Regions from separate parts of the Nocardioides sp. JCM 18998 genome, predicted to be linked through region 1. Evidence: predicted binding sites of a transcription regulator. Region 1 holds the regulator's gene; the other holds the start of a gene.
The links. Region 1 encodes LexA, which represses DNA repair genes until DNA is damaged. Its sites were predicted from a motif close to TCGAACANNTGTTCGA; they were not measured.
Positions count from the first base shown of each region.

Region 2: dinB (DNA polymerase IV) is a predicted target of LexA. The motif match lies at 8,814-8,829, and genes of this name have one in related genera.

Region 1 covers NZ_AP043886.1:633,879-645,491, forward strand. The annotation lists gene ACZ5L9_RS03015 (vitamin B12-dependent ribonucleotide reductase) at 1-1,940, opposite strand, end outside; gene nrdR (transcriptional regulator NrdR) at 2,054-2,518, opposite strand; gene ACZ5L9_RS03025 (hypothetical protein) at 2,812-3,153, shown strand; gene ACZ5L9_RS03030 (LysM peptidoglycan-binding domain-containing protein) at 3,095-3,484, opposite strand; gene lexA (transcriptional repressor LexA) at 3,731-4,453, shown strand; gene ACZ5L9_RS03040 (phosphatase PAP2 family protein) at 4,525-5,310, shown strand; gene ACZ5L9_RS03045 (MXAN_6640 family putative metalloprotease) at 5,307-6,833, shown strand; gene ACZ5L9_RS03050 (ATP-dependent DNA helicase) at 6,833-8,788, shown strand; gene ACZ5L9_RS03055 (RtcB family protein) at 8,898-10,076, shown strand; gene ACZ5L9_RS03060 (hypothetical protein) at 10,104-10,826, opposite strand; gene serA (phosphoglycerate dehydrogenase) at 11,460-11,613, shown strand, end outside.
Region 2 covers NZ_AP043886.1:2,598,449-2,610,061, forward strand. The annotation lists gene glf (UDP-galactopyranose mutase) at 1-24, shown strand, start outside; gene ACZ5L9_RS12180 (glycosyltransferase) at 21-2,090, shown strand; gene ACZ5L9_RS12185 (ABC transporter permease) at 2,087-2,980, shown strand; gene ACZ5L9_RS12190 (ABC transporter ATP-binding protein) at 2,980-3,756, shown strand; gene ACZ5L9_RS12195 (FG-GAP-like repeat-containing protein) at 4,053-6,767, shown strand; gene ACZ5L9_RS12200 (TIGR03089 family protein) at 6,781-7,527, opposite strand; gene ACZ5L9_RS12205 (mannose-1-phosphate guanylyltransferase) at 7,563-8,675, shown strand; gene dinB (DNA polymerase IV) at 8,840-10,126, shown strand; gene ACZ5L9_RS12215 (DUF3105 domain-containing protein) at 10,093-10,851, opposite strand; gene ACZ5L9_RS12220 (coenzyme F420-0:L-glutamate ligase) at 10,896-11,613, opposite strand, start outside.

The DNA.
Region 1 (11,613 bases):
CAGGCAGCCATCATCAGGACGTGGCCCATCGGCTTGAGGGCTCGCGCACCCATGGCGGTGTCGAAGACCTCGTAGTGCTCCGGCTTGAGGCCCGGGGCGTCGATCACGTGCCCGTTCTCACCGATGTAGGCGACGATCGCCTCGACCTTCTCCGCGTCGTAGCCGAGCTTGGTCAGGGCCCGCGGGATCGTCTGGTTGACGATCTGCATCGAGCCGCCGCCGACGAGCTTCTTGAACTTGACCAGCGAGAAGTCCGGCTCGATGCCGGTGGTGTCGCAGTCCATCATGAAGCCGATGGTGCCGGTCGGCGCGAGCACCGAGGCCTGGGCGTTGCGGAACCCGTTGCTCTTGCCGAGCTCGACGACCTTGGCCCACTCCTCGGTGGCCAGCTTGTGGACCTGGGCGTCGGCGACGTGCAGCGGACGGACGTCGTCGTTGGCGGCCTGGTGCTTGCGCATGACGCGCTGGTGCGCCTCGGCGTTGCGGGCGTAGCCGGCGTACGGGCCGACGATCGCGGCCAGCTCGGCCGAGCGGCGGTAGGAGGTGCCGGTCATCAGCGAGGTGATGGTCGCGGCCATCGAGCGGCCACCCTCGGAGTCGTAGCCGAGGCCCATCGCCATCAGCAGGGCACCGAGGTTGGCGTAGCCGATGCCGAGCTGGCGGTAGTCGCGGGTGGTCTCGCCGATCGGCGCGGTCGGGAAGTCCGCGAAGCAGATCGAGATGTCCATCGCGGTGATGATGAACTCGACGGCCTTCGCGAAGAGTGGGGCGTCGAAGGTGTCGTCGTCCTTGAGGAACTTGAGCAGGTTGAGCGAGGCCAGGTTGCAGGACGAGTTGTCCAGCGACATGTACTCCGAGCAGGGGTTGGACGCGGTGATGCGGCCGGTCTCGGGGTTGGTGTGCCAGGCGTTGATGGTGTCGTCGTACTGCAGGCCCGGGTCCGCGCAGGCCCAGGCGGCCTCGGAGATCTTGCGGAACAGGCTGCGGGCGTCGACGGTCTCGATGACCTCGCCCGTGGACCGGGCGCGCAGACCGAACTCCTTGCCCTCCTCGACGGCCTTCATGAACTCGTCGGTGACGCGGACCGAGTTGTTGGCGTTCTGGTACTGGACCGAGGTGATGTCCTTGCCGCCCAGGTCCATGTCGAAGCCGGCGTCACGCAGGGCGCGGATCTTGTCCTCCTCGCGCCACTTCGTCTCGACGAACTCCTCGATGTCCGGGTGGTCGACGTCGAGGACGACCATCTTGGCCGCGCGACGCGTGGCGCCGCCCGACTTGATGGTGCCGGCCGAGGCGTCGGCGCCGCGCATGAAGGAGACCGGGCCCGAGGCGGTGCCGCCGGACTTCAGCAGCTCCTTGGAGGAGCGGATGCGGGAGAGGTTGAGGCCGGCACCGGAGCCGCCCTTGAAGATGAAGCCCTCCTCCTTGTACCAGTTGAGGATGGAGTCCATCGAGTCATCGACCGAGAGGATGAAGCACGCGGACACCTGCTGCGGGGAGGTGGTGCCGACGTTGAACCAGACCGGGGAGTTGAAGGAGAAGTACTGGTTGGCCAGCAGCCAGGTCAGCTCCTCCTCGAAGATCTGGGCGTCCTTGTCGCTGGCGAAGTAGCCGTGCTCCTTGCCGGCCGCGACGTAGGTGAGCACGACGCGGTCGATGAGCTGCTTGAGACCGGTCTCGCGCTGCGGGGTGCCGACGGCACCACGGAAGTACTTGGTGGTCACGATCGTGGAGGCGTTGACCGACCAGAAGTCGGGGTACTCGACGCCACGCTGCTCGAAGACGGTCTCGCCGGTCTTCCAGTTGGTCTGGACGACGTCGCGCCGCTCCCAGGTGATCTGGTCGTACGGGTGGACGCCCTCGGTGCTGAACACCCGCTCGAGCTGGAGCCCGCCCCCGGTGCGCGCCTGCTGGCCCGAACCGCTCACCGTCTCGGTCATTGCCTTGTCCCCTTGTCGCGTGAATTTCATCGGTCTCTTGCTGTTGCTGGTGGCCCGGACAGGCACGCTTCCCCACGGCCTGCCCGGGCTGTCTGTGGTGTTATCCCTGAGTGTCAGCCGGCAGGGCTGAGGCTGCGCTCGGCGCGCAGCTTGGCGATCTCGTCCTCGAAGTCGTCCGCCGACTCGAACTGTCGGTAGACGGAGGCGAACCGCAGGTACGCGACCTGGTCGAGCGTGCTCAGCGGCGCGAGGATGGCCATGCCGACCTCGTGCGCGGGCACCTCGGCGTAGCCGCTCGTACGGAGCGTGTTCTCGACCTCCTGGCCCAGGCAGGCCAGCTGGTCCTCGGTGACCGGGCGGCCCTTGCAGGCCTTGCGGACGCCGGCGACCGCCTTGTCGCGGTTGAACGGCTCGGTCGCACCGGAGCGCTTGAGCACGGTCAGCTGCATCAGCTCGACGGTGGTGAACCGCTTCTCGCAGCCCTGGCACTGACGACGCCGGCGGATCGAGCCGCCGTCCTCGGCCACCCGGGAGTCGAGGACCTTCGTGTCGTTGTGCCGGCAGTAGGGGCAGTGCATGACGGTCCTCCTTCCTCGGGTGGTCTCTGCATCGTTCATGGGGCTCGCCGGTGTGGATCCCCCTGTGGAGGAAGCCGCCCCGACTGTGGAGAACGCGTCGCGATCTGTGCAACGAGCACGCACAAATGTGAACTAGATGTGGATAACTACATCCGTGTAACTACTAGATGTAGTGGTGACTCTATGCCCCGGCCGCAAGGCATGCAAGTGCTCCGGCGCGGCGCGCCGCGAGACCTCGGCGTGTCGCGCTCAAGGGGCGCCAAAGCGCCCCATCTCAGGAGAGAATGTGGCGCGTGGGGCAGCAGAACAGTGGCAAGCGCAAGGGCAGCCGGAGGGCGGCTCGGCCGCCGCGACGGTTCCGCAGGGACGTCTTCGCGCTGGCGCTCGGCGTCACGGTGGCGCTGATCGCGTGGGGCTATCTGGTCTATGCCGCGATCGACTTCGGTGGCGATGCACGCGACGGCGACGGCGCGTCGTGGCTCTTCCTGCTGCTGGCCGCGATCGGAGCCGCGGCGTGCCTCTTCGTCGCGCTGCTGCTGGGCGCCCGGGCACTCCGGGCGCTGGCGAGCGCTCCCGTCAGTTCGGGATACGCAGAGTCTGACCAGCCGACAGGCTCGCACCAGCGAGGCCATTGATCTTCTCGATGTGATCGATCATCGCGCGGACGTCGCCGTCGTCGGAGGCCGCCGACGCGAGGTCCCACAGCGTGTCGCCGGGGGCGACGACCACGGAGTGGGTCGACTCCGGGGCACCGGCCTGCGAGGCGGCGCCGGCGCCGTTGGAGATGAGCAGGCCGACGCCGAGCAGCGCGATCAGGCCGACGACGAAGACGACCACGCGACCGCGTCGGGTGAGCCGCAGCGTCGAGCCCTGACGCGGCGCGCGGGCCGCAGTCGCCGGGCGGACCGCTCGGACGTCGGTCGTACGCGGCGTCTCGAACAGCTGGTCGAGGGTCATCGAGCTCATGTCAGTCTCCTGGGGAAGGCGGGACTTGGTGTGTCCGAGACGATGTCTAACCGCGACCACTGACAGTTTTCGGTGGAGCGACCATCAGCGGCTTTCGATCAGACGTTCGATCGAACACATGAGCGAGAGTAGAACAAAGGTTCGAACTCGTTCAAGTGTTCGAACGAGATTTCTTGTGCCGTCTCGCGACACGCCGGATCGAACATCTGTTTGAATCCACCCGGGCGCGGCACTACCGTGAGACGCATGACCTCCAAGGAGCAGAGCAACCTGGCTGAGCTGCCCGACGGCCCGCCGGATGCGACCGGCCTCACCTACCGCCAGCAGCGCATCCTCGGTCACCTGCGCGACTGCATCGAGCAGCGCGGCTATCCGCCGAGCATGCGCGAGATCGGCACCGCGGTGGGCCTGACCTCGACCAGCTCGGTCGCCCATCAGCTCAAGGTCCTCGAGCAGAAGGGGTTCATCAAGCGCGACCCCCATCGCCCGCGCGCTCTCGAGGTCTTCCTGCCCGAGGTGCTCAAGGCCCGCAAGGCGATCAGCGGCGCCGAGGAGGTCGACTACGACGAGACCGGCATCGGCGACAGCCGCCCCGAGGCGCACTACGTCCCGCTGGTCGGCACCATCGCCGCGGGCGCACCGATCCTGGCCGAGGAGCAGACCGAGGCGGTCTTCCCCCTGCCGCGCGAGCTCGTCGGCGACGGCCAGCTGTTCCTGCTCAAGGTCAAGGGCGACTCGATGATCGAGGCGGCGATCTGCGACGGCGACTACATCGTCATCCAGCAGGCGCAGACCGCGAACAACGGCGACTTCGTGGCCGCGATGCTCGACGGCGAGGCGACCGTCAAGGAGTTCCGCCGCAAGGACGGCAAGCTCTGGCTGCTCCCCCACAACTCCGCGCTCGAGCCGATCGACGGGACCAATGCCACGATCCTGGGCAAGGTCACCGCCGTGCTACGCAGCCTGTGAAGGCGACCTCGGCATAATATCGGTGGGATCGGGCACGCCCGATCCCACCGTTTTTCTCAGGAGGCACCCGCGTGCAGGAGAACGTCATCGCCGGCGATGAGGCGATCCTCGCCCCGCCGACGGGGCGTCGCACCATCCGCCAGCGCCTCTCCACCGTCGGCGCCGGCCTGCGCGAGCTCCTGCTCATCTCGGCGCTCTACGTCGGCTACACCCTCTCGCGCCGGCTCGCCAGCGACGCCCGCGAGCCGGCGATCCACCGCGCGAAGGAGCTGCTCCGGATCGAGCGGGCCGTACGGCTCAACTGGGAACACCCGATCAACGACTTCTTCGTGCGCCACGACACGATCGGCCTGCTCGCCTCGTTCTGGTACGCCACCGCGCACTACATCATCACGCTCTCGGTGCTGGTCTGGCTCTACTTCAAGGGGCGCGACGCCTACATCCCCGCCCGTCGTGCGCTGCTCGTCACGACCGTCCTGGCGCTGACCCTCTACCTCATGCTGCCGACCGCGCCGCCGCGCTTCCTCGACGGCTACGCCGACGTGCTCGCCCTCCACTCCGACCAGGGTTGGTGGGGCTCCGACGCCTCCGCGCCCAAGGGTCTGGGCCACCTCACCAACGAGCTGGCGGCCTTCCCGTCTCTGCACGCGGGCTGGTCGCTGTGGTGCGCGATGGTGCTGCAACGACACGCCCGGTGGCGGATCGTCAAGATCCTCGGGTGGGCCGGCGCCTTCATCACGGCGGCTACCGTGATCGGTACGGGCAACCACTGGGTGCTCGACGTCCTGGTCGGCTGGATGGTGACCATCGCCGGCGTCGTGGCGGTTTGGGAGCTGACACCTAAACTGCCGGAGTGACGCGCGCCCTCCCCTCCTCCGCCGCCGCCCTGACCACCCTCGTGGTCGTGGTGGCGTCGCTGCTGTCCGTGTCCGTTGCGACCCCCGCTCAGGCGGAGCGCGGATCGGCGGTACGGCTACCGGCGGCGAGCGCGCTCGGCGACTCCGACGGCGATGCGCCGGGCGATGCGTCGATGTACCTGCGCCGGATCGCGCTGACCAAGAGCTCGCTGCGCGGCGCCGCCCGCAAGCGGGCCGAGGCCCAGGTCGCCCGCCCCAAGCTCGCCGGTGAGCGGATCGTCTGCTCCACCACCCACCCGATCTGCGTGCACTACGCGAGCGCGGGCGTCGACGCCCCCAAGGCGGGCGGCCCGATCACCCCACAGGTCGTGCTCAGCAACCTCGATCACATCTACTCGATCTACCAGAGCTCCGGCTACCGGATGCCCGAGGCCGACCACACCACCGGCGGTGGCACCACCCAGATCAACGGTGCGCCGGTGCCCGTCGACGACGTGGACATCTACCTGGCCAACATCGGTGATCAGGGCTACTACGGCTACTGCGCGCCCGAGCCGCTCGCCAGCGCGCCGTCCGCTCACCACACGCCGGCGTACTGCGTCCTCGACAACGACTACGCCGAGTTCCCGCACGGGACGCCGCTGTCCAACCTCCAGGTGACCGCCGCGCACGAGTTCTTCCACGCGGTGCAGTTCGCCTACGACGCGACCGAGGACCCGTGGTTCATGGAGTCCACCGCGGTGTGGATGGAGGACCAGGTCTTCGACAACATCAACGACAACATCCAGTACCTGCCATACGGGCCGCTGGGGAGGCCGTCGACCTCGCTCGACAAGAACACCACCTTCGGGGTGTACGGCGGCTGGATCTTCTTCCGCTGGGTCAGCGAGCATCACCCCCAGCTGGTCGGCCAGCTGCCCGGCATCATCCTGTCGATGTGGCAGCGCGCCGCGTCGGGCGCGCACGACCGCTACTCGCTCCAGGCCGTCAGCAGCGCACTCCAGGCGGCCAAGATGCCGCTGCGTACGGCGTTCGCCCGCTTCGCCGCCGCCAACCGCAACCCGGCGCACACCTACTCGGAGGGTCGCGCCAACCACTACCCCGTCGCGGCACCGGCCAAGAGCTACTTCCTGCGCAGCGGCAAGCGCGCCAGCGGCACCGTACGCATCAACCACATGGCCGCCTCTACCGAGCGCTTCACCCCGCGGGGCCGCGCGCTGAACGGCAAGCGGGCCAAGCTGCGCCTGACCCTCGACATGGACGACACCGCCCGCGGCAGCGCCGCCGTGGTGACGATCTACCAGCGCAACGGCGCCACCAAGACGCGCCTGGTCCATCTTGACCGGCACGGCAACGGATTCGCCGCGGTGCCGTTCAGCGGGCGCCTGGTCAAGCGGGTCGAGCTGACCATGACCAATGCCAGCACCCGGATGCTCTGCTGGGTCGGCGGGCTCTACGCCTGCCAGGGCCAGCCGAAGGACATGCGCATCGCCGAGCACTTCAGCGCGCAGGTCCACGCCTGATGCCAACCGCCACCACGGACTCGACGACCCCGGTCGCCGAGCTGCTCGCGACCGCCGTCGAGGCGCTCGGTGGCAGCACCCGCACCGGTCAGGTGCAGATGGCCGAGGCCGTCGCCACCGCGCTGAGCACCGAGGAGCACCTCCTCGTCCAGGCCGGCACCGGCACCGGCAAGTCGCTGGCGTACCTCGTCCCGGCGCTCCTGCACGACAAGCGCGTCGTGGTCGCCACCGCGACCCTGGCGCTGCAGCACCAGCTGGTCGAGCGTGACCTGCCGCGGCTGACCAAGGCGCTCAAGGGTCGCCGGCTCGACACCTCGTACGCCGTCCTCAAGGGCCGCGCCAACTACGCCTGCCTCCACCGGATCCGGGAGGGCGTCCCGGACGACCAGGGCACGCTCACCATGGACATCGCGATGGGCGACATGGCGAAGAAGGTCCTCGAGCTGCGGAAGTGGGCCGACGAGGAGGCCAACGACGGTGGCACGGGCGAGCGCGACAACGCGCCCCGGCACACCGATCGGGAGTGGCGCCAGGTCTCGGTCTCCTCGCGCGACTGCCTGACCGCGGCCAAGTGCCCGTTCGGGGAGGAGTGCTTCGCCGAGCGCGCCAAGGAGAAGGCGCAGAAGTCGCACCTCATCGTCACCAACCACTCCCTGCTCGCGATCGACGCGATCGAGGGCATCCCGATGATCCCGGACTACGACGCGGTGGTGATCGACGAGGCCCACGAGCTGGTCGCGCGCGTCACCCAGGCCGCCACCGGCGAGCTCACCTTCACCGACGTCGACCGGGCCGCGCGCCGCTCCAACCGGCACGTGGACGGCACCGAGGCCGACGACCTGGCCGACGCCGGCGACGCCCTCAAGGCCGCGATCCAGGACACCGCGGCCGGGCGGCTCGAGTCGCTCCCGCTGGATCTGGCCGACGCGCTGATCCTGGTCCGAGACGCCGCGCGCGCCTGCCTGTCGGCGTATCCGAAGCAGAGCTCGGAGGACCAGGCCGACCCCGGCCTCACCCAGGCCAAGGGCAGCGTGCAGGAGGTCTTCGAGATCGCCGAGCGGATGGCCGAGCACAAGGAGTCCGACGTGCTCTGGCTGGCCGAGGGCACCGACCGGATCCCGCCGCGGCTGTGCATCGCGCCGCTGCAGGTGTGGGCGCAGATGCGCGAGCGGCTGCTCACCGACAAGACCGTCGTCTTCGCCTCCGCGACGCTCAAGCTCGGTGGCGACTTCGGCGTCGTCGCCGGCTCGCTCGGGCTGAAGAAGGACGACGAGGAGCTGCCCTGGCGCGGCCTCGACGTCGGCTCGCCGTTCGACTACGGCCGGCAGGGCATCCTGTACGTCGCCCGGCACCTCCCCCAGCCCGGCCGCGACGGGATGGCACCGGCGGTGCTGGACGAGATCGTCGAGCTGATCGATGCCGCCGAGGGCCGCGCGCTCGGGCTCTTCTCCTCGCGACGTGCCGCCGACGCGGCGGCCGAGGCGGTCCGCAAGCGCCTGCCGCACCTGACCACGCTGGCACAGGGTGACGCGCAGCTGCCGGAGCTCGCCGCGCAGTTCGTCTCCGATCCGCACACGGTGCTGTTCGGCACGCTGTCGCTGTGGCAGGGCCTCGACGTCCCGGGCGACACCTGCCAGCTGGTGATGATCGACCGGATCCCGTTCCCGCGCCCCGACGACCCGCTGATGAGCGCGCGCCAGCAGGCCGCCGACAAGGCCGGCGGCAACGGCTTCATGCAGGTCGCCGCCACCCACGCGGCGCTCCTGCTCGCGCAGGGCGCGGGTCGCCTCATCCGTACGACGTCGGATCGCGGGGTGGTGGCGGTGCTGGATCCCCGGCTCGCCACCGCCCGCTACGGCGGCTTCCTCAAGGCCAGCCTGCCGCCGATGTGGCCCACCACCGACCCGGCGATCGCGCGCCAGGCGCTGCGCCGGCTGGCGGAGTCGGCGACGTAGGCACACCGTAAATCCGTCGTACAACCGATTTCGCGGCTCGTAGCGTCGCCCCTCGTGCGTGCCGCCCGGCACGCCGCACACGAGAGAGGCCGCGACGCAGGAACCCACGATGGAGAAGATCACCCCGAAGCTCATCAACTGGGCTTCGATCCTGGAGAAGAACACCCGCGAGCAGGCGGTCACCACGGCGAGCATGCCGTTCATCCACCCGCACGTGGCCCTGATGCCCGACGCCCACCTGGGCCTGGGCGCGACCGTCGGCTCGGTCATCCCGACCGTCGGCGCGATCATCCCGGCCGCGGTCGGGGTCGACATCGGCTGCGGCATGATCGCGGTCCGCACGCAGTTCAGTGCCGACCAGCTGCCTGCTGACCGCAAGCCCGTACGCGAGGCCATCGAGCGCGCCATCCCGCTCTCGGCGGGTGCCGCCAACAGCCGGGTCAGTCGCGAGCACACCGAGCGGCGCCTGGCCGAGCTGCACGAGCTGGCCGAGCGGGCCGGCTTCGAGCCCTCGTCCTACGCGAAGCGGTGGGAGCTGCAGCTCGGCACGCTCGGCTCCGGGAACCACTTCATCGAGATCACCGTCGACGAGCTCGATCAGGTCTGGCTCTTCCTGCACTCCGGCTCGCGGGGCGTCGGCAACAAGATCGCGCAGCACCACATCGCGATCTCGGCCGACCTCTGCCGGAAGTGGCACATCGCCCTGCCGCATCGAGACCTCGCCTACCTGGCCGAGGACACCGCCGAGTTCGACGCGTACATCTCCCAGATGCGGTGGGCGCAGCACTACGCGCTGCTCAACCGCGAGGAGATGATGGACCGGGTGGTGCGGCAGTTCGGTGAGTGGCTCGGCGTCGGCGCCGAGGGCGTGCAGCGGATCGAGGAGATCAACTGCCACCACAACTACACCGAGCAGGAGCGGCACTTCGGCAGGACGGTCTGGCTCTCCCGCAAGGGTGCGATCAACGCCGAGCTCGGCCGGCCCGGCCTGATTCCGGGCAGCATGGGCACGGCGTCGTACGTCGTGTCCGGGCTCGGCAACGCGGTGGCGCTCAACTCGGCGCCGCACGGGGCAGGTCGGAGCTTCTCCCGGTCGGCGGCCCGTCGGCAGTTCACCCAGGACGACCTCCGCAGCGCCATGGCCGGGATCGAGTACCGCGACACCGATGCGTTCGTCGACGAGATCCCGGCGGCGTACAAGGACATCGACCGGGTGATGGCCGACGCCGTCGACCTCGTCGAGATCCGGCACACGCTGCGCCAGGTCGTCAACGTCAAGGGCGACTGATCCGGCCGCGGCGCCCATGGACGGGCGTCATCGCCGCTGCTCGGCGGTGGCGATGACGTCCGTCAGGTCGGCGTCGACCTCGAGGAGGTCGACCTCGAAGTCGAGGCTCTGGCGCCCGCCGACCGCGCGGACCTCGACGACGATCCCGGTCTGCACGTCGAGGGCGATGTCGTACGCGTCGGGGTAGTCGGTGGAGAAGGGCCTGCGACTGCTGCCGCCGTATTCGAGCTCGTCGGAGATCCGCGACCACAGCAGAGGGCAGCAGGAACAGCGCGGGTCGTAGCCCTCGACCGGCACGGCGCGGGCGAACCAGGTCGGGCGCCCGCCCCGCTCCCCCGCCCGCAGGTCGCCGAGCTCGACGTGGTGGGAGAGCTCGACCGGATCGAGCATCGCGATCCAGCGGTAGCTCTCCCACATCGGGTCGTCGAAGTCGATCCCGGGATCGCTGGGGCGCTCCGCCACGAGCCCGTCGGGGCGGTACGTCGGCGCCAGCGACCCGCCCCACGGCATCGTGGCCGTCCCAGGCTCGGACGACCCGTCGGCGCCGAAGGTCATCCGCACCATCTCCCGGTCGCCGCCCCGCACGACCGAGTCGGCGTAACCCTCCCGTCGCGCCAGCATCCAGTCCGGCCGGCGGATCCACGCCTCCGTCATGCTCCGCGGAGGCTCGCGGTGGCGCAGGTGCACCGTCGACCACCGCCACGGCCCACTGCGCGCCAGCGCCCTGAACGTCTCCTCGGTCAGCTCCACACCCTCACTATCGCGGCGGCGCCGCTGGGTCGCGCGGCAATATCGCCACACATGCGAGAAGTTGGCCGGACAACCGCCGCCCGGCAGTGGAAGTCGCAGCTGTGCACGCCAAGGCACCGCACATCCCAGCAGTCGACACGGGCCAGGTCCGGCCCAGAGTCTCACTGCCAACTCGCCACACGTGCGGCAGATTGACCGGCTCAGGCCACACGAGAGTCGCGATTTCGCCACACATGCGGGAAGTTCGCCCAGACCGCGACGACAACCGCCACCGGGCAGCGCACGTGCCGCCCCCACCTCAACAAGATGCGCCCAGTCGGCGAAGGCCCGGGGTCTCGAGGCTCGCTGCGCTCGCACCTCAACCACCGAGTGGCGTGGACCGACGGGCGGTGCCGCCGCCGGGGCGCTGCGTAAGCAACGCGCCGGACGAAGTCCGCTGCGCGGGGCGACGCCTGCCCCCAGGCGCGTGCCGACCGGCGGGCCACGCCACCCCAACTCAGCAACCGGGCTCCGGGTTTCGAGGCTCGCTTCGCTCGCACCTCGACCACCGGAGCCTGCCTCCCGGTAGGGGACCCGTCCCAGCCCTCGGCACCGACTCCGTCGCACCCGCCCCAACCCCGTAGAATTCGCCCTGTGAAGGTGCTGCTCCTGGAGAACATCCATCAGGTCGCTGTCGAGAACCTCGAGCGAGCCGGCTACGAGGTCGAGCTCCGCCAGGCGAGCATGTCCGAGGACGAGCTCATCGCGGCGCTGCCCGGAGTGACGATGCTCGGCATCCGCTCCAACA
Region 2 (11,613 bases), 2.0 Mb from region 1:
AAGAGTGGTGGAGTGGACGAGTGACCCAGACCCAGACGACGCCGAGCCAGACGACGCCGGCCCAGACGACGCCGGGGGGATCGACGCAGACGCGTCTGCTGCAGCGACAGGTCCTGCCGACCGACCGCGACCCCGAGGTCTTCCCGCTGTACGTCGACCTCGAGAAGGCCATCCTCGACGCCGACAAGTACGAGGTCGGCTCCAGCCGCGCCGCGCAGAACCTCAACTCGGCCGCCATGCGACAGAGCACGTCGACGGGCAAGGCGATGCACCCCGACCGGATCCGTTCGCGCACCGCGGTGACGATCCCGGAGGGGGAGCAGCTCTCCTTCGGCACCTACTTCAACGCGTTCCCGGCGAGCTACTGGCGCCGGCACACCATCGTCTCCGAGGTCACGCTCACGATCCGGATCTCCGGTCGCGGCGCCCGGGTCGTGGTCAACAAGTCCACCGCCAACGGCCGCTCGCAGCAGGTCGACTCCGCCACCACCGGCACCGAGGCGTCGGGGGAGTTCACCTTCGAGCTCAACCTGAAGCCGTTCGTCGACGGCGGCTGGTACTGGTACGACGTCTCCGCCGGTGACGAGGAGGCGGTCGTCGAGTCGGCCGAGTGGACCGCCGAGGTCCCGGCCGAGCGCGCCGCGCACGGCACCGTCGACATCGCGATCACCACGATGAACCGCGCGGACATGTGCGCGGAGCTGCTCCAGCAGCTCGGTGCCGACGAGCTCGAGGGCTACCTCGACACCGTCTTCGTGATGGAGCAGGGCACCAGCAAGGTCATCGACAGCGACGAGTACCCCGCCGCCGAGAAGGCGCTGGGCGACCGACTTCGGATCCTGGAGCAGGGCAACCTGGGCGGCTCGGGCGGCTACGCCCGCGGCCAGCTCGAGTCGCTCAACAAGGGCACCGCGACGTACACGATGATGATGGACGACGACGTCATCTGCGAGCCCGAGGGCATCGTCCGCGCCGTCACCTTCGCCGACCTGTGCCGCCGCCCGACGATCGTCGGCGGCCACATGTTCAGCATCTACGCCCGCTCCCGCATGCACAGCTTCGGCGAGATCGTGCAGCCGTGGCGCTTCTGGTGGAAGTCCGCGCCTGGCGTCTTCAACGACTGGGACCTCGGTGCGCGCAACCTGCGCTCGACCCGCTGGCTGCACAAGCGCGTCGACGTCGACTTCAACGGCTGGTACATGACCATGGTGCCGCGCGAGTCGCTCGCCGAGATCGGTCTCTCCCTGCCCGTCTTCATCAAGTGGGACGACTCCGAGTGGGGCCTGCGCGCCAAGAAGCTCGGCATCAACACTGTGACCTTCCCGGGCGCGGCCGTGTGGCACGTCCCGTGGAGCGACAAGAACGACGCGCTGGACTGGCAGTCCTACTTCCACCAGCGCAACCGCTTCGTCGCCGCGCTGCTGCACTCGGTCTACCCGAAGGGTGGCCGGATGGTGCAGGAGAGCTTCAACCACCAGGTCAAGCACCTGGTCTCGATGCAGTACTCCACCGTCGCGATCCGCCACCAGGCGCTGCTCGACGTGCTCGCCGGTCCGGACCAGCTCCACCGGGACCTGCCGACCAAGCTCGCCGAGATCCGTGCGCTGGCCGCGGAGTTCGAGGACGCCCGGCTCGAGGGCGACCGCGACGCGTTCCCGCCCGTACGCCGGAACAAGCCGCCCAAGAAGGGCAAGGGCGACGACGACGTCCTCGGCCGTGCGGCGACCCTGATCGCCGCGCTCAAGGCGCCCCTGCGCCAGACCATCCGTCCGCGTCCGCTCTCCCGGGAGTTCCCCGAGGCCGAGCTGCCGGCGATGGACTCGCAGTGGTACCGCCTGCAGAAGTACGACTCGGTCGTCGTCTCGATGCCGGACGGTCAGACCGCCACCTTCCTCAAGCGCGACCCCGACCGGTTCCGAGCGATGATGAAGGAGACCGCGGAGATCCACCTGCGCCTGCGCAAGGAGTGGCCGCGCCTCGCGGAGGAGTATCGCGCCAAGCTTGGCGAGATCACCTCGGTCGAGGCGTGGACGGAGACCTTCCGGCCCTGGACCGACAGTGCGGAGAGTGGCGAGGACGGACGACGATGAGTGAGACGTTGGCATCGCCGGCGACCGTGGCGACGGGGCCGCTTGCCCCGCCCTCGGCCAGCCTCGGCCTGCTCTCGGTCTTCCAGCGCCGCTACCTGCTCAGGCTGCTGGTGCAGCGCGAGATCGCGGCGCGCTACGAGCAGTCGTTCCTCGGCTTCCTGTGGTCCTACATCAATCCGCTGACCCAGTTCTTCATCTACTGGTTCATCATGGGCGTCGTGATGGGGGCGCATGCCAACATCGACAACTACCCCGTGCACGTCTTCAGCGGACTGATCGTCGTCCACTTCTTCACCGAGACGTTCGGCGCGGGCACCCGCTCGATCGTGCGGAACAAGTCGCTGGTGCAGAAGATGCCGCTGCCCAAGGAGATGTTCCCGGTGGCGGCGATGCTGGTGTCGTTCTGGCACGTGATCCCGCAGATGCTGATCCTGGTGGTCGTCTGCCTGCTCAGCGGCTGGCATCCGGAGCTCGGCACGTTGATCGGCGGCTTCCTGGCGTTCGCGATCCTGATGTGCTTCGGCACCGCGCTCGCGCTGATCTTCTCGGTGGCGAACGTGTTCTGGCGCGACTTCGGATCCCTGGTCGGGATCCTGACCAACTTCGTCCGCTTCGGCTGCACGATGATCTACAGCTACTCGATGCTCGCCGAGCACGCCGGCAGTCTGAAGTGGCTGGTGCTGGGCAACCCGATCGCTGTCGCCTGCCTGCTCTTCCAGCGGGCCTTCTGGGCGTTCTCCACCCCTGACCCGGCTCACACCGTGAACACCGAGTTTCCCCCGCATCTCTACCACCAAGGTGCGATCGCGCTCGGCTGCGCGATCCTGACGCTGCTCTTCGCGCAGTGGTTCTTCAACCGGTTCGACGAGCGCATCGCGGAGCAGATCTGATGGCCGAGGCAATCGTCGCGCAGAACGTCACCAAGGACTTCGTGCTGCGCCGGCACCGCACCTTCAAGCAGATGTCGGTCGCCAAGATGCGGGGCGAGGAGACGGTCAACCGGTTCAACGCCGTCGACGACGTCTCCTTCACCATCAACGAAGGGGAGTCCGTCGGCCTGATGGGGCTCAACGGCTCCGGCAAGTCGACGCTGCTGAAGGTGATCAGCGGGGTGATGAAGCCCAACAAAGGCACCATGCTCACCCGCGGCCGGATCGCCGGCCTGATCGCCACCGGTGCCGGCTTCCAGAGCACCCTCTCGGGGATGGACAACATCTTCCTCAACGCGGCCATCTACGGGCTGGGCGAGAAGGAGACCAAGGCCGTCCTCGACGAGATCATCGACTTCGCCGACATCGGCCAGTTCATCGATCAGCCGGTCGGCACGTACTCCTCCGGCATGAGCTCGCGACTCGGCTTCTCGATCGCGGTCCACGTCGACTGCGACATCTTCCTGGCCGACGAGATCCTCGCGGTCGGAGACAAGCCCTTCAAGCGCAAGTGCATGACGAAGATGGAGGAGATCCGCACCAGCGGCAAGACCATCGTCTACGTCAGCCACGCGGCCGCCTCGGTGCAAAAGATGTGCGACCGGGTGATCGCGCTCGAGAAGGGCCGGCTGCTCTTCGACGGCGACGTCGACGAGGGCATCCGGATCCTCAACTACGGCGACGAGGACGGCGACGAGCTCGGCATCGACGACGCCGAGCTCGGCGCGGACGTCTAGGTCTCGATACGCCCGCTACTCGGTCGCCGAGGTTCGTTGGTCGAGTAGCGAGCGCCAGCGAGCGTATCGAGACCACCGCGCAGCCCCACCGCATCACACTGCCCGCTCCCCGTCAGGGGAGCGGGCAGTCGGCATTTCACGAATGACACGGCTGTAATTTTACTTTAATCTCGGATCCGGCGGCGTGTCGAGTGGAAATTACATCATTGTAGTTACTCACGAAACCTTCCCAAGGCGCTGTTACTGATGTGAAAGTTGAGCCCTCGTGTGACCTTCCCCCACACCTGGAGCGCCCCATGCACCTTGGTAAGTCCCGCTATGTCGCCGCGTGTCAGCAGCTGCTGACCCTCGGCGTCGTCGTCGCAGCCCTCGTCCCCGCCGCCGGCGTCGTCACCCTCGACGTCGTCCGCGAGACGCCCACCGGCGCCAGCAGCGGCCCCGCAGCCGTCGGCCCGACGCCGACCGGCGCGCTGGCTGCGTACGCCAAGGCGGCCTTGGCCCCCTCCCAGGTCGCCACCGCCCCGACCGACGCATCGGTCAAGGAGGTGCAGCTCACCGCGCCGGAGGGCATCGCCGGCCGCCGTGCGGTCGGCGCCGGGCCGGGCTCGACCACCGTGAACGCCCGCAAGGTCGCCCAGGCGAAGAGCACCGTCATCACCAGCACCCCGCAGGCCGTCACCGGCTTCGGCACGGTCGGCGTCACCTGGCAGCACGGCGACGCGCTCCAGCCGAGCCAGATCCGGGTCGACCTGCGCACTCGCAAGAGCGGCGTCTGGAGCGGCTGGAAGAAGCTCGACTACGACGTCGACGGCCCGGACGCCAGCAGCCTCGAGGGCAAGCGGGCCCGGCCCGGCACGATGGAGGCGCTCGTGGGCCACGTCGCGAAGGTGCAGGTCCGGATGACCATCACCGGTGCAGCGGTCCCGGCCGACATGAAGCTCGCCGTCATCGCCCCCGGCCAGGCGCCGACCACGATGGCCCGCGCGGCGATCGACACGGCCTCACTCGACACCGCCGCCGATGACGCGGGCGCGGTCGACGCCATGGACGCCACCGCCCCGGCAAGCGAGCCGGCGAGCGACACGGCCACCATGACGGACACGACCGACGGCACCGACACCACCACCGCCGCGTCCGGCGACGACCAGATCGCGCTCAGCGCCGCTTCCATCGTCACGCCCAAGCCGCAGATCTACAGCCGTGCCCAGTGGGGGGCCGACGAGAAGGTCCGCGAGCAGACCAGCCCGAGCTACGCCGAGGTCCACGGCGGCTTCGTGCACCACACCGTCAACGCCAACGACTACACCGCCGCCGAGGTCCCCGGGATCCTGCGCAGCATCTACGCGTACCACGTGAAGAGCCGCGGCTGGCGCGACATCGGCTACAACTTCCTGATCGACAAGTTCGGTCGCATCTGGGAGGGCCGCTACGGCGGCGTCGACCGCCCCGTCGTCGGCGCGCACACCGAGAACTACAACGACTACGGCTTCGGCGTCTCGGCGATCGGCAACTTCGAGACCGCCAAGCCGACCGAGGCGATGATCCAGGCCGAGGGCGCGCTGTTCGCCTGGAAGCTGTCCCTGCACGGCGTCTCCGCCGCGGCCACCAACGTGAAGATCGGCGCGAAGACCTTCGCCTCCTCGATCATGGGCCACCGCGACACCAAGGCCACCGCCTGCCCCGGCAAGTACCTCTACGCCCGCATCCCCGACATCCGCTCGATCGCCGCCTCGCTGCAGAAGGGCTGGTCGGGTCGGACCCTGCAGTCCAGCTTCGTCGGCTCGAGCGAGCCGGACCTGGTGGTGCGCAACGCCGCCACCAAGGAGGTGTACGTCGTCCCGAGCATCTCGGCCGGTGGCACCCCGACGGCTCCGGCCGCGCCGGCCACGAACGCGGTGGTGGGTGCAGCCCAGCGCCTGGTCGCGGCCGACCTCAACGGCGACGGCCGGGCCGACCTGGTCAAGGTCACCCGCGCCGGTCAGATGACGGTGAAGGCCGGCGACGGTCTGGGCCACTACAAGAAGGTCCTGGTCCGCGACAGCACGAGCTTCGTCGGACGCAGCCTGATCACCAGCGTCGGGGACCTCAACGGCGACCACCACAACGACCTCGTCGCCCGGATCGACAGCGGCAAGAGCGCGGGCAAGCTCGCCCTCTACCTGGGCAAGGGCAACGGCACCTTCAGGCGCCTGGCCCGACCGGTGAGGCTCACCGGTGCCGTCCAGATCCTCGGGCCGGGCGACGTCAGCGGCGACGGGAAGCCGGACCTGGTGGTCCGCACGGCGTCGACCTCGACGCTCTACCGGGGCACGGGCACCGGCCGGTTCGCCGCCGGCACGCCGTACACCGCCACCACCGGCCGCGTCGGCACCCCGATCGACACCGGACTCAACCTGCCGAACGCCACCCAGCTGATGAACGCCGGTGACTGGAACCGGGACGGCAACGCCGACCTGATCAGCCGCAACACCGACGGGAACCTCTACCTCTACCTGGGCAACGGGCAGGGCCGCTTCGCGGCCGGCACCCTCCTCGCCAGTGGCTTCGGCGCGGTCACCCTGCTCAGCGCCGGAGGCGACATCACCGGCGATGGCTACCCGGACCTCCAGGGCCAGGTCAACGGCGCGATGCGGATCTACCCCGGACGCGGCGCGGCCGGTCTCGCCGCCTCGTACGTCTCGCACAGCGCGATCGCGGGCAAGACCCAGGTCGCGGTCGGGCTGTGGACCGCTGACGGCGCCCCGGACGCGATCTTCCTGAACGCCAAGAGCACCGTGCTCTACCCCGGCAACGGCCCCGGCGGCCTGACCAACCCGGTCACGATCGGCGCCGGCATGACGGGATACCGCTGGGTGGTCGGCGTCAGCAATGTCCGCGGCACCGGCAAGTCCGCCCTCATCGCCAGCGACGCGGCGGGCTCGCTCTACGAGATCGACCCGACCAGCACCGGGATGCTCGGCTCGCGCCAGCTGCTCGGCACCGGCTACAGCGGGTTCGACCTGGCCGGCTGAGGCACGGGAAGGACTAGTCCTGGGCATCCCCGCGTGGGAAGCGCTCCGTGGCCCGCTCGGCGATCGCGATCGCCTCGAGCCGGTCGGGGGCGGCGTGGGCGACCAGGACGAGTGAGCCGCCGCAGCTGAGCGGCTCGCAGAAGGAGGCGGTTCCCGGTGGGGAAGCCGGGTCCTCCTCCGAGATGAGGCGGTCGCCGTGGGAGAGGGAAGCTCCTGCGGCGGCCGCCCACATCTGTCCCTGGCTGGTCTCCCGGCGTCCGTCGCCGGCATCCCACGAGGTGGCCGGGTCGTCGGCGACCGGCGGGTCGTACGGACCCCAGCCGTCGGGCTGGCCCCACACCTCGAGGCCGACGTCGTGGACACCGGGCGGCAGCGGGTCGGCGAAGCGCACGCCGAGCGGCAGCAGCGAGCAGGCCAGCGTCGGCCGCTCGCCGGCCTCGGGGGCCCAGCGGCCGAGTGAGCCGGGTCCGCAGACCACCGCGTCGGGGGTGTCGGCGTCGGTGACCACCAGGCCGGCGTTCCAGGCCGCGCCGAGGAAGACCAGTGACAGCCAGTGCGGCGGCAGGTCGATGCGCAGCGTGTCGCCCCGCTCGAGGTCGTGCTCGTCGATCAGCAGCGAGGAGGCCTTGGCCACCCAGTTGGCGTACGTCGTCACGGAGAGCTCGACCCGCTCACCGCTCGCCTCGTCGTAGTACGTCACGAGGGGGCGGCCGGGGTTGGTACGCAGCTGGCCGGCGAGGACGGCGGAGAAGGTGGTCACGGTGGACCATCCTGCCGTGCCCTAGGCTGCCGCTCATGGTCGGACGTCTCGCCATCGACAACTTCTGGGCCGTGATCCCCGCCGGGGGCGCCGGCACCCGGCTGTGGCCACTCTCGCGGCAGGACGCGCCGAAGTTCCTGCGCGACCTGACCGGAAGCGGTCGCTCGCTGCTCCAGGAGACGTACGACCGCCTGCAGGTGCTCGCCGAGGAGCGCTTCCTCGTCGTCACCGGCTCGGTCCACCAGGACGCCGTGCTCGAGCAGCTGCCGCAGCTCGACGGCTGCGTGCTCGCCGAGCCCACGCCGCGCGACTCGATGGCCGCGATCGGCCTGGCCGCCGCGGTGCTCGAGCTGCGCGACCCGGACGCGATCATGGGCTCCTTCGCCGCCGACCACGTGATCACCCGCGCGAAGAAGTTCACCGAGGCGGTCCGGACCGCCGTCGAGGTGGCCCGTGAGGGCTGGCTCGTCACGCTGGGCATCACGCCGACCTTCCCCAGCTCCGCGTACGGCTACATCCACGAGGCCGGCGCGCTCGAGGGCCACGACGGCGTCTGCCTGGTCGACCAGTTCGTCGAGAAGCCGTCGGAGCGGGTCGCCCAGGGCTACCTCGACGAGGGCGGCTACCGCTGGAACGCGGGCATGTTCGTCGCGCGACCGTCGGTGCTCCTCGATCTGCTCGGCACCTGGGATCCGGAGTTCGCCGCGGGCCTGCGCCAGATCGCGGCCGAGTATGTGGACGCCGGGCCGGAGGGCATCGCCGAGCACTGGTCGCGGCTGCCGAAGATCGCCCTCGACCACGCGGTCGCCGAGCCGGCCGCGGCGGCCGGCAAGGTGGCCCTGGTGCCCGCCCACTTCGGCTGGGACGACGTGGGCGACTTCGACTCCCTGGCGCAGCTCCTCGACGCCGCCATGACGGTCGACTCCGAGGGGCCGACCGTGCTGGGCGACAACGCGCTGGTGCGCTCCATCGACGCCTCGGGCCTGGTCGTGCCGGCCAGCGGTCGCACGATCGCGGTGATCGGCCTGGAGGACGTGGTCGTCGTGGACACCCCGGACGCCGTCCTCGTCACCAGTCGCGCGCGGGCTCAGCAGGTCAAGCAGATGGTCGCCGGGCTCAAGGCGTCGCAGCGCGGCGACCTCACCTGATCGGCGCCGCTGACCGTCGTCTCGCAGCAAGGACGACAGCCCTTGATCGGGACATCGGTCACCGGATCGGGTTCGCTGGACAGCGCCGATCGCGCCCTCGCGGTGCGGCTCGCCGGCTCGTCGACCGACTGGATTTATTCGAACAAACGTTCGATCATGGTCGGGTGATCCTGCACGCCGACCTCGACTCGTTCTACGCATCGGTGGAGCAGCGCGACGACCCGTCCCTGCGCGGCCGCCCGGTCGCTGTGGGTGGCGGGATCGTGCTGGCGGCGAGCTATGAGGCCAAGGCGTACGGCGTCCGTACGCCGATGGCCGGCTCCGAGGCGCGCCGGCTCTGCCCGGGGCTGATCAACGTGCGGCCGCGCTTCGAGGCCTACGTCGAGGCGAGCCGGCGGGTCTTCGAGATCTTCCGCGACACCACGCCGCTGGTCGAGGGCGTCTCGATCGACGAGGCGTTCCTCGATGTCGGCGGGCTGCGGCGCCTGGTCGGCGAGCCCGAGGCGATCGCCGCGATCCTGCGCCGGCGGGTGCGCGAGGAGGTCGGGCTGCCGATCTCGGTCGGCGTGGCCCGCACCAAGTACCTCGCCAAGGTCGCGAGCGCCGTCAGCAAGCCCGACGGCCTGCTGCTCGTCGAGCCGGAGCGCGAGGAGGAGTTCCTCCATCCGCTGCCCGTCGAGCGGCTCTGGGGCGTCGGGGCGATCACCGCGGCCAAGCTGCGCGCCGACGGCATCCGTACGGTCGGCGACCTGGCCCGCCGGGAGCAGGAGGTCCTCGCCGGCCTGGTCGGCAAGGCCTCGGGAAGGCACCTGTGGGCGCTGGCCAACCTGCGCGACCCGCGGCCGGTCGTCGTCGGCAGGCGCCGAGGCTCGGTCGGCGCCCAACGCGCGCTGGGCCGCCGCCGCTCCACGCCCGCGGACCTCGACGCCCATCTGGTCGCGCTGATCGATCGCGTCGCGCGGCGACTGCGGGCGGGGGAGCGGATCGGGCGCACGGTCACGCTGCGGCTCCGCTTCGACGACTTCACCCGGGTGACCCGCTCGGCCACGCTGGGCCGCGTCGCTGGCACCTCGCTGGCCGGTGGTGGCCAGGCCACCGGCACCACCGAGGTGTGGGTCGCCACCGCCCGTACCCTGCTGCGGGGCGCGCTGCCGCTGATCGAGGAGAAGGGCTGCACCCTGATCGGCGTCTCGATCTCCGGGCTCGCCGACGCCGGCACCGAGCAGCTCGAGCTGCCGTTGGAGTGGCCGGGCCCCGAGGGTGTCCTGCGCCGTACGGCCATCCTCGACGGCGCCCTCGACGCCGTGAAGGACAAGTACGGCACGGGTGCGATCACCCGTGCCGTACTGGTTGGTCGTGACTCAGGCTTCGAGGCGCCGCAGCTGCCCGATGCCCGTCCTGGATCGGTGGAGCTCGATCACATGACGCCCGGCTCCGGGCTGTCGGTGTAGGGGTACTTCTCCATGAAGGTCTTGAGCGCGGCGCCCGAGACGTCCGAGCAGTACTCGAACGCGCCGACCTGCTTGGTGGTGTCGGTGATGCCCGTGCCGCCCTGCGACCAGTGCGTGAAGGCGATGTGCTCGCCCTTCGGGAACTCCTTGCCGATCGACTTGGCGTCGGCCGGCAGCCACGGCACCGCGATGAACTTGTAGCGGAAGTTCGTGTCGCCCGGGAACTTCGCACCCAGCGCGCGGATCTCGTTGATCTGCGAGTCGGAGACGGTGTCGTCGTACCAGAGGATGGTGTAGCCGTGCTCGAGGTTGTGCACCAGCGCCTCGAGGGCCGGGCGGTCGTCGCGGCTGTAGAACTTGCGGCTCATCGCGACCGGAGCCACGCCCGCCTCGTTCCAGTGCGGGCCGAACGCCGGCGGAGCGGTGGTGTAGGTGACCGTCTGCCCGGTCGGCACGTGCTGCTGGTTGCCGTCGGCCTTGACCGTGGTCGGCGACTGGCAGACCGAGGCCGGCTTGCCGATGTCGGAGAGGGCGACCGCGTCGTACTGGCGGTCGTCCCACCAGCCCTTGATCGGCTGGTAGGCGGCGGCGCCGACGATGATCAGAGCGATCAGCGCACAGACGCCGACGATCGCGAAGCCCCGCAGGCGCTCGGCGCCACGCTGCTGCTTGCGGATCGAGTCGACGACCGCACGACGGTCGGACTTGGACGGCTGCTTGGCCACGTGATGAACCCTCGGGAGCTCGTACGGTTAAGGTCGCGCAGAGTCTACGGAGTCACCGGTCGGAGCCGTGCTTCGGCGTCGTCGCCCGGGTCACATCGGTCGATCTCGGCGATCCAGCCGAACGCGAAGGCGAGGGCGACCAGCCTCGTCCGAGCGCCCGCGTCGGCTCCGGCGACGCGCAACGACCCGCCGTCCCGTACGGCCGCCAGACCCGTGGCGGTGGCGATCGCCTCGGCCATCTCCTCGGCTGCGGCCGGTGCGCCGAAGGGCGTCCGGTCGGCGTCTGCGCCGGCCAGGGCACGCAACACCGCCTCGCGGGCGCCGAGGCCGAAGAAGTCGCCGCCCTCGGCGCGGATCAGCGCCGAGGCGCCGGTGCCGTCCTCCCCGGCGGGGAGGACGAGGTCGGCGCGGCCGCGCACGATCGCGAACGGCCGGGCGCCGAGCTTGCCGGTGGCCAGCTCGGCCAGGCCGGCCAGCTCGTCGGCGACCGCGGGCGCGGTCACGACCAGGGGGTTGCCGTACTCGTCGAACCGGCCGGTGAAGTCCTCCGCGACGAGGACGCCGGCGGCCCCGATCGCGATGTCGGTCTGGCCCTCGCGCCAGGCCCGGCCGGCGGTGTCGGTGACGAGCACGCCGATCAGCGCACCGGTGCGTGCGATCAGGGCGGCGCGCAGCGCGCGCGCCGACGCATCGGGGTCGAGCGGGAGCAGCACGACCTTGCCGGCCTCGACGTTGGAGGCGTCGATCCCTGCCGCAGCCATG